2 linked regions of the Paractinoplanes abujensis genome follow. The protein of the gene in region 1 interacts with the protein of each later gene in a pairwise test. Links are inferred from orthologs where the notes say so. Each region holds a gene or a part of one and is shown in the gene's direction. Other genes may lie near its edges.

The links.
Region 2: the proteins of ung (region 1) and ndk interact in binary tests that used the Escherichia coli proteins (3 or more experiments, as listed by UniProt). The link is inferred for Paractinoplanes abujensis from one-to-one orthologs.

The regions. Positions count from the first base shown.
Region 1 is NZ_JACHMF010000001.1:5,971,585-5,974,895, reverse strand. What follows is about bases 206-3,205. They hold ung (uracil-DNA glycosylase), read left to right. Parts: upstream 206-1,363; coding sequence 1,364-2,047; downstream 2,048-3,205. Other genes in these bases: rimI (ribosomal protein S18-alanine N-acetyltransferase), read left to right, coding at 2,962-3,205; tsaB (tRNA (adenosine(37)-N6)-threonylcarbamoyltransferase complex dimerization subunit type 1 TsaB), read left to right, coding at 2,057-2,962; tsaE (tRNA (adenosine(37)-N6)-threonylcarbamoyltransferase complex ATPase subunit type 1 TsaE), read left to right, coding at 897-1,367; BKA14_RS27200 (alpha/beta fold hydrolase), read left to right, coding at 206-900. Outside these bases: more of BKA14_RS27200, read left to right, coding at 1-205; more of rimI, read left to right, coding at 3,206-3,311. UniProt on the Escherichia coli protein: Excises uracil residues from the DNA which can arise as a result of misincorporation of dUMP residues by DNA polymerase or due to deamination of cytosine.
Region 2 is NZ_JACHMF010000001.1:5,396,608-5,399,667, reverse strand. What follows is about bases 131-2,879. They hold ndk (nucleoside-diphosphate kinase), read left to right. Parts: upstream 131-1,171; coding sequence 1,172-1,588; downstream 1,589-2,879. Other genes in these bases: BKA14_RS24500 (ABC transporter permease), read right to left, coding at 2,530-2,879; BKA14_RS24505 (ABC transporter permease), read right to left, coding at 1,585-2,370; BKA14_RS44320 (VOC family protein), read right to left, coding at 131-1,018. Outside these bases: more of BKA14_RS44320, read right to left, coding at 1-130; more of BKA14_RS24500, read right to left, coding at 2,880-3,060. UniProt on the Escherichia coli protein: Major role in the synthesis of nucleoside triphosphates other than ATP. The ATP gamma phosphate is transferred to the NDP beta phosphate via a ping-pong mechanism, using a phosphorylated active-site intermediate.

The DNA.
Region 1 (3,311 bases):
GACCGGGAGGTGACCGTCACCGCGGCCGACGGCACCGAGCTGCACGTCGAGATCGTCGAACCGCGCGAGAAGAGCGACAAGCCGACGGTCGTCTTCGTGCACGGCTTCGCGCTCGACATGGGCACGTTCTACTTCCAGCGCAAAGCTCTCACCGAACGCGGCGACCACCGTCTGGTCTTCTGCGACCAGCCCGGTCACGGCCGGTCGAGCCGGCTCAACTCCGGCGACTACGACATCGCCGCGCTGGGCAAGTCGCTGGCCGCGGTGCTCGACCGCACGTGTCCCGAGGGGCACATCATCCTGGTCGGCCATTCCATGGGCGGCATGACGATCATGGCGTTCGCCGAGCAGTATCCGGAGTGGTTCGGCCGGCGCGTCACCGGTGTGGTGCTCATGTCCACCTCGGCCGGTCTGATCGACAAGACCAAGCTGGGCCTGCCGTCGCTGGTGGCCCGGGCCAGCGCGCCGTTCTTCCCGCTCTGGGGCAAGGCGGCCCATCTGGGCGGCACCACCATCGACCGGGCCCGGGTGGTCTCCTCCGACCTGGCCTGGCTGCTCACCCGGCGGTATGGCTTCGGTGAACCCAAGCCCAGTCCGTCGTTGGTCACTTTCGTGGAGAACATGAACTCCAAGACCTCGGTCGAGACGCTGACCAAATACCTGCACACGCTCTACACTCACAACCGCTTCCCGGCCCTGTCCGCCCTGCGCGGCACCCCGGTGCTGGTGATCGTGGGCACACGCGACTATCTGACCCCGGTGACCCATTCCGAGGAGATCCTGCGGCACCTGCCCGACGCCGAGCTCGTCAAGGTCGACAACAGCGGTCACGTCGTGATGCTGGAGAAGGCCGACGAGGTCAACGCCGCGCTGCTGCCGTTCCTGGAGCGGATCTCGTGAAGCTGCCCACGGTGGACGACACCCGCGCGTTCGGGCGGCGGCTCGCCTCCGTCCTGCGCCCGGGTGATCTGCTGCTGCTCACCGGCCCGCTCGGTGCCGGCAAGACCGCGCTGGTGCAGGGCATCGGGGCCGGGCTCGGAGTGACCGACGCGATCACGTCGCCGACCTTCGTGATCGCCCGCGTCCACCGAGGACGGATCCCGCTGGTGCACGCCGACGCGTACCGGCTGGGTGACAGCCCCGACCCGCGGGCCGAGATCGACGACCTCGATCTGGACGCCTCGGCCGACGACGCGGTCACCGTCGTCGAGTGGGGCGCCGGCCTGGTCGAGCAGCTCAACGACGAATATCTGCTGGTGCGGCTCGACCGCCTGGAGGACGACACCCGGGTGGCCGAGCTGATCCCGTACGGCGGAGACTGGGCCGCGCGCATCGCGCGCCTGCACACACTTGAGGAGAGACCTTGAATCTGGCGGAGTTGCTGCCGGCCGAGTGGCGAGCCGAGCTTGCCGGTTTTCTCGACGAGAAGGCCACGGCCGCGCTGGGCGAGTTCGTGGCCTCGGAATACGCGACCCACACGATCTATCCGCCGATCGAGGACCTCTTCTCGGCGTACCGGCTGTGCCTGCCCGAGCAGACCCGGGTGCTGATCCTGGGGCAGGACCCGTATCACGGCCCGGGCCAGGCCCACGGGCTCAGTTTCAGCGTGCGCGAAGGTGTGAAGATCCCGCCGTCGCTGCGTAACGTGTTCAAGGAGCTGGCCGAGGACGTCGCGGTCGCGCCGCCGGCCACGGGCGACCTCACCGGCTGGGCGCGGCAGGGTGTGCTGCTGCTCAACGCGGTGCTGACCGTGCGGGCGGGGGCAGCCGCATCGCACGCGGGCAAGGGCTGGGAGGCGTTCACCGACGCCACGATCCGGGCCCTCGACGCCCGCGACGACCGGGTGGTGTTTCTGCTCTGGGGCGGTTACGCACGCAAGAAGGCGGCACTGATCACCAACCCGGCCCACGTCGTGCTCGAGGCGGGGCACCCGAGCCCGCTCAACCGCGAAGGCTTCCGCGGCGCCCGTCCGTTCAGCGCGGCCAACAAGGCCCTCGCCGACGGCGGTCGTCCGGTCATCAACTGGGATCCGCGCACCGCGGGTTAGGGTCGAAACGTGCTGGTACTGGCTCTGGACACCGCAACGCCCGCGTCGACCGCGGCGCTGGTGGAAGTGACCGCCGACGGTCTTCGCGGCCTCGCCGAGCGGCGCACCGTCGACCCCCGCGCGCACGGGGAGAAGCTGGCCCCCGAGATCGAGGCCACCCTGGCCGAGTCGGGGGTGGGCCCGCGTGACCTCGGCGCGATCGTGGCCGGGCTCGGGCCGGGGCCGTTCACCGGTCTGCGGGTCGGCCTCGTCACGGCCGCGAGCATGGGGCAGGCGCTCGGCATCCCCACGTACGGGGTCTGCTCGCTCGACGGTCTGGGCCGGGCCGCCGGGCCGGGACGGGTACTGATCGCCACTGACGCCCGGCGGCGTGAGGTCTACTTCGCGACCTACCTCGACGGCGTCCGGGTGCTGGGGCCCGACGTCGCCCGTCCGGGTGACGTGGCCGCCGCGATCGTCCGCGCCGGCACCCCGACCCGCAGCCGCGCCCGCAACAGCGCCGCCACCGACGCCGCCGCCCTGGCCGAGTCCGAGACCCTGGAGGCCGCGATCTCGCTGGTCGGCGTGGACGCGGCCCGGGTCGCCGCCGCGCTGGCCCGGGCCGAGGCGGCCGACCTGATCGGCCAGGCCACCGCCCGCGACGACGGGGTCGACCTGACCGGCCGCCAGACCGAGGCCCCGGCCGCGGGCGTCGACGGACTGGTCGACCGGGCCGCGGGCGAGGGCGCCCTGAAGTACGGCGGCCTGTTCAATGTGCCGGTCGAGGAGCACCTGCTCTATCCGCCCGGCGCCGCCCTGGTCGCGCTGGCCGCCGAGCGTATCCGCGCGGGCGCGCCCACCGAGGCCCTGACCCCGCTCTATCTGCGCCGCCCGGACGCCGTCGAACCGGCCGGCCGCAAACCGGTGCTGACCTGATGCGGGTCGAGCGTTTCCGCTGGTGGCACATCGCCGAGGTGGTCCCGTTGGAACGAGACCTGTTCGGTGACGAGAAGTGGACGGCGGCGATGTTCTGGAACGAGCTCGCCCAGCGCAACTTCTACGTCGTCGCGCTCGGTGACGAGGACGAGGTGCTCGGCTACGGCGGGCTGGCCGCCACCGTGGACGAGGCGTGGGTGCAGAACATCGCCGTCCGCAAGTCCGGCCAGCGCCGCGGCACCGGGCGCAGGCTGCTCGAGGCGTTGCTCGACGAGGCCCACCGGCTCGGCATCAAGCAGACCCTGCTCGAGGTGGCGGTCGACAACGAGCCGGCCCAGCGTCTCTACGC
Region 2 (3,060 bases), 570 kb from region 1 along the record:
CGCGCTGGGGCGGGGGCCCGGACGGGGAGTGATGCTCGGCCGTGGCGGTCGCGGCGCCGCCCCGGGCCCGGGGGCTGGGCTTGGCGCCCGGTGGGCGGGACGCGGCGCCAGCGGCGGCCCCGACGGTGGCGGTGGACGTGGAGGTGGGCGCGGGACCGGCTGTGGAGTATCCGGGCCGGTCGTCCTCCGCGGCCGGATAGTCGGAATCTTCGGGATCCGCTGGTCCGGCGGCGGCCGCGGCTCGGCGGGGGAGCGGCGACGGCTCGTCGTGGTCGACGAACTCGCCCTCGACGATCGGGCCGGCGGGCGTGTCCCGCACGACGACCGGGCTCTCCGAATACTCCTCGGAATCCAGGCTGGAATCCGCGCGCGAGCCGCCACCGGGTGCCGGCGGCGGACCCGGCGGCGGCGGGGAGCTGCCCGGCGGCGGGGGCGGCGGGTCGCCGTCGTCGCGCGACCAGGAGCGGTCGCGGTTGGTCCAGGGGGGCGGCTCGAGGTCGCCCAGCAGGTCGGCGTCGAGGTCCGCGTCGGGCTCGTCGTCGAAGTCGGTGGGCGGCGGGGGCGGGTCCTCCCCGCGCTCGCGTGGCGGCGCCTCGTCCCAGTTGATTTTGACCCGGCGCATGTCGTCGACGTCGACCGTGATGGGCAGGGTGTCGCCGGGCTCGGGCCATTTCACGACGGGGATGCGGGACTCGTTGATCTCGACCTCGCTCGTCGGCAGGCCGGGCGCGACGATCACCGCCTGGATGCGGGCCCGGCCGTAAACCGACGTCGTGGCCGGTGGAGGCGTGATCGACCGGACCTCGGCGCTGCCGGCGACCCAGGCCCGGGCGCCCCGGCGCACCACATTGACCACCCCGAGGGCCACCGCCAGGGCGAGCAGCGCGACCCCGAAGATGACCACCCCGAGGCTGGACATGCCGAAGCCCAGCGCGACCACGAAAACCGCGATCGTGCCCGCGACCGCCGCGACCAGCTTCCGTGCCGGCGCGATCGGACGTCCGGTCTGGTTTGCCAATGTGGACCTCCCGCTCGTCCCCGACAGGTTATTGCCCGGCTCAGTGTGAGCGAAAGTGCGGTAGTACCGGCGTTGGCGCTCGCCGCATTCGTGGTACCGATAGGCTGAACGTAGCCCCTTCAGCACCCACGTTCAGCACCCACGGAGGACTCGTTGCCCAGCCCCACCGAGCGTTCGCTCGTGCTCCTCAAGCCTGACGCGGTCCGTCGCGGACTGCTCGGCGAGATCCTCGGCCGGTTCGAGCGCAAGGGCCTGGTGGTCGAGGCGATGGAGCTGCGCACGATGGATGCGACGCTCGCCGACCAGCATTACGCCGACCACGTCGAGAAGGCGTTCTACCCGCCGCTGAAGGAGTTCATGACCTCCGGGCCGCTGGTCGCGCTGGTGCTCGCGGGCGACGAGGTGATCGAGGTGGTGCGCGCGATGATCGGCTCGACCGACGGGCGCAAGGCGGCCGCCGGCACGATCCGTGGCGATTTCGCGCTGTCGAACCGGGAAAATCTGGTGCACGCCTCCGACTCGCCGGAGAGCGCCGGGCGCGAGCTCGCCCTCTGGTTCCCGAAGCTCTAAAGCGCGTCGAGCGACGCCCGCCGGCGCGACTCGATCTCGAAGATCTTCAGCAAGACGACGGCCGCGACCGCGTAGCCCGCTCCGACCAGCAGTTCCTGGCCGAGTGCGGGCGCGGCCGCGGCCAGTCCGTCTCCGGCCGCGAGCCGCCGGGCCGCCTCCGCCGCGTGCGTGATCGGCAGGAAGTGCCCGACCGTCACCATCCAGCCGGGCAGCCCCGACGCGGGCACGTTTACGCCGGTGAGCAGCAGCAACAGCGCGACCGATACGTTCGAGACGACCCACACGTCGCGGAACCGCAGGCCCAGCGCGCCCAGCGTCAGCCCGAAGAACCCGCAGGCCAGCGACCCTGCGGTCATGGCCAGCAGCAGCCCCGGCAGGGCGCCGGGCGGAATCCGCAGCCCGAGCAGGAGCGCGCCCACGGCCAGCGTGACCACGGCGATCAGAAGACCGTTTCCCGCGTACGGGAGAACGCGCCCCCAAAATATCGCGGTGCGGCTGCGTGGCGAGAGCAGCACATGCCCGAGCGTGCCGAAGCGGCGCTCGTTGGCCACCGCCATGGTGCCGCCGAAGACGCAGGCCAGTGACGCGGTGAGCACGGCGTTGCCGACGATGTAGAACCGGTCGTCGGCCACCTGCAGCTGGCGGCCCAGGTAGGCGAAGAACAGCAGCTGGAACAGCGGGCCGACCAGCAAGGTGCCGACGAACATGCCGGGTGTCGTCCAGTTGAAGAGCGCCCGGTACGCGATCGCGCCGCCCACGGTCATCAAGCGCAGAGTCTTCATGCGGTGCCTCTCGGGGCTCAGGTAAGTGAGTGCTCAGGAACGCGGGTCGGGGGTGAGGGGTGGCCGGCGGTGTGGGGCCGGGACGGCGGAGGGGCGCAGTGGTGTGGGCGGGGAGCCGGGTGGCGGCGGCGCGGGGTGATGCGGGCGAGAGGGCCGGCGTCATGCGAGGGCCAGGGTGGCGGCGACGCGGGCGCGGCGTTCGACGTGGGTCAGGGCCAGGCCGCCGAGGGCCAGGCAGAGCAGGCTGATCCCGAGGCAGATGCCGACCGACGGCCAGACCGGGCCGCCGCTGGTGGCCTCGCGCAAGGCCCGCGCACCCCAGGTCGTGGGCAGGATCGCCGCGATCGGGCCGGTCCACGAGGGCAGCACGGTGATCGGCACGAGCATGCCGGAGACCAGCCAGACCGGGTATTCGAGCGTGTTGGCCAGCGCGTTCGCGTTACGCATGAGCACGAACGTGGCCGCCAGCAGCAGGCCGAACATGCCGAGCGCGACCACGCAGACGACGGCCGCGACGACGAAGGCCGCCGGGTGGGCGAAGTCGAGCTTGATGCCGTACAGGAGCCGACCCCAGGCCAGTGTCGCGAGCAGCGCGTAAATGCCGGTCAGGCCGGTGGCGATCGTGATGGGGAGGATCACCAGCACCGGTCGCCGCGGCGCCAGCATGATCATTTCGAGGGTGCCCTGCCA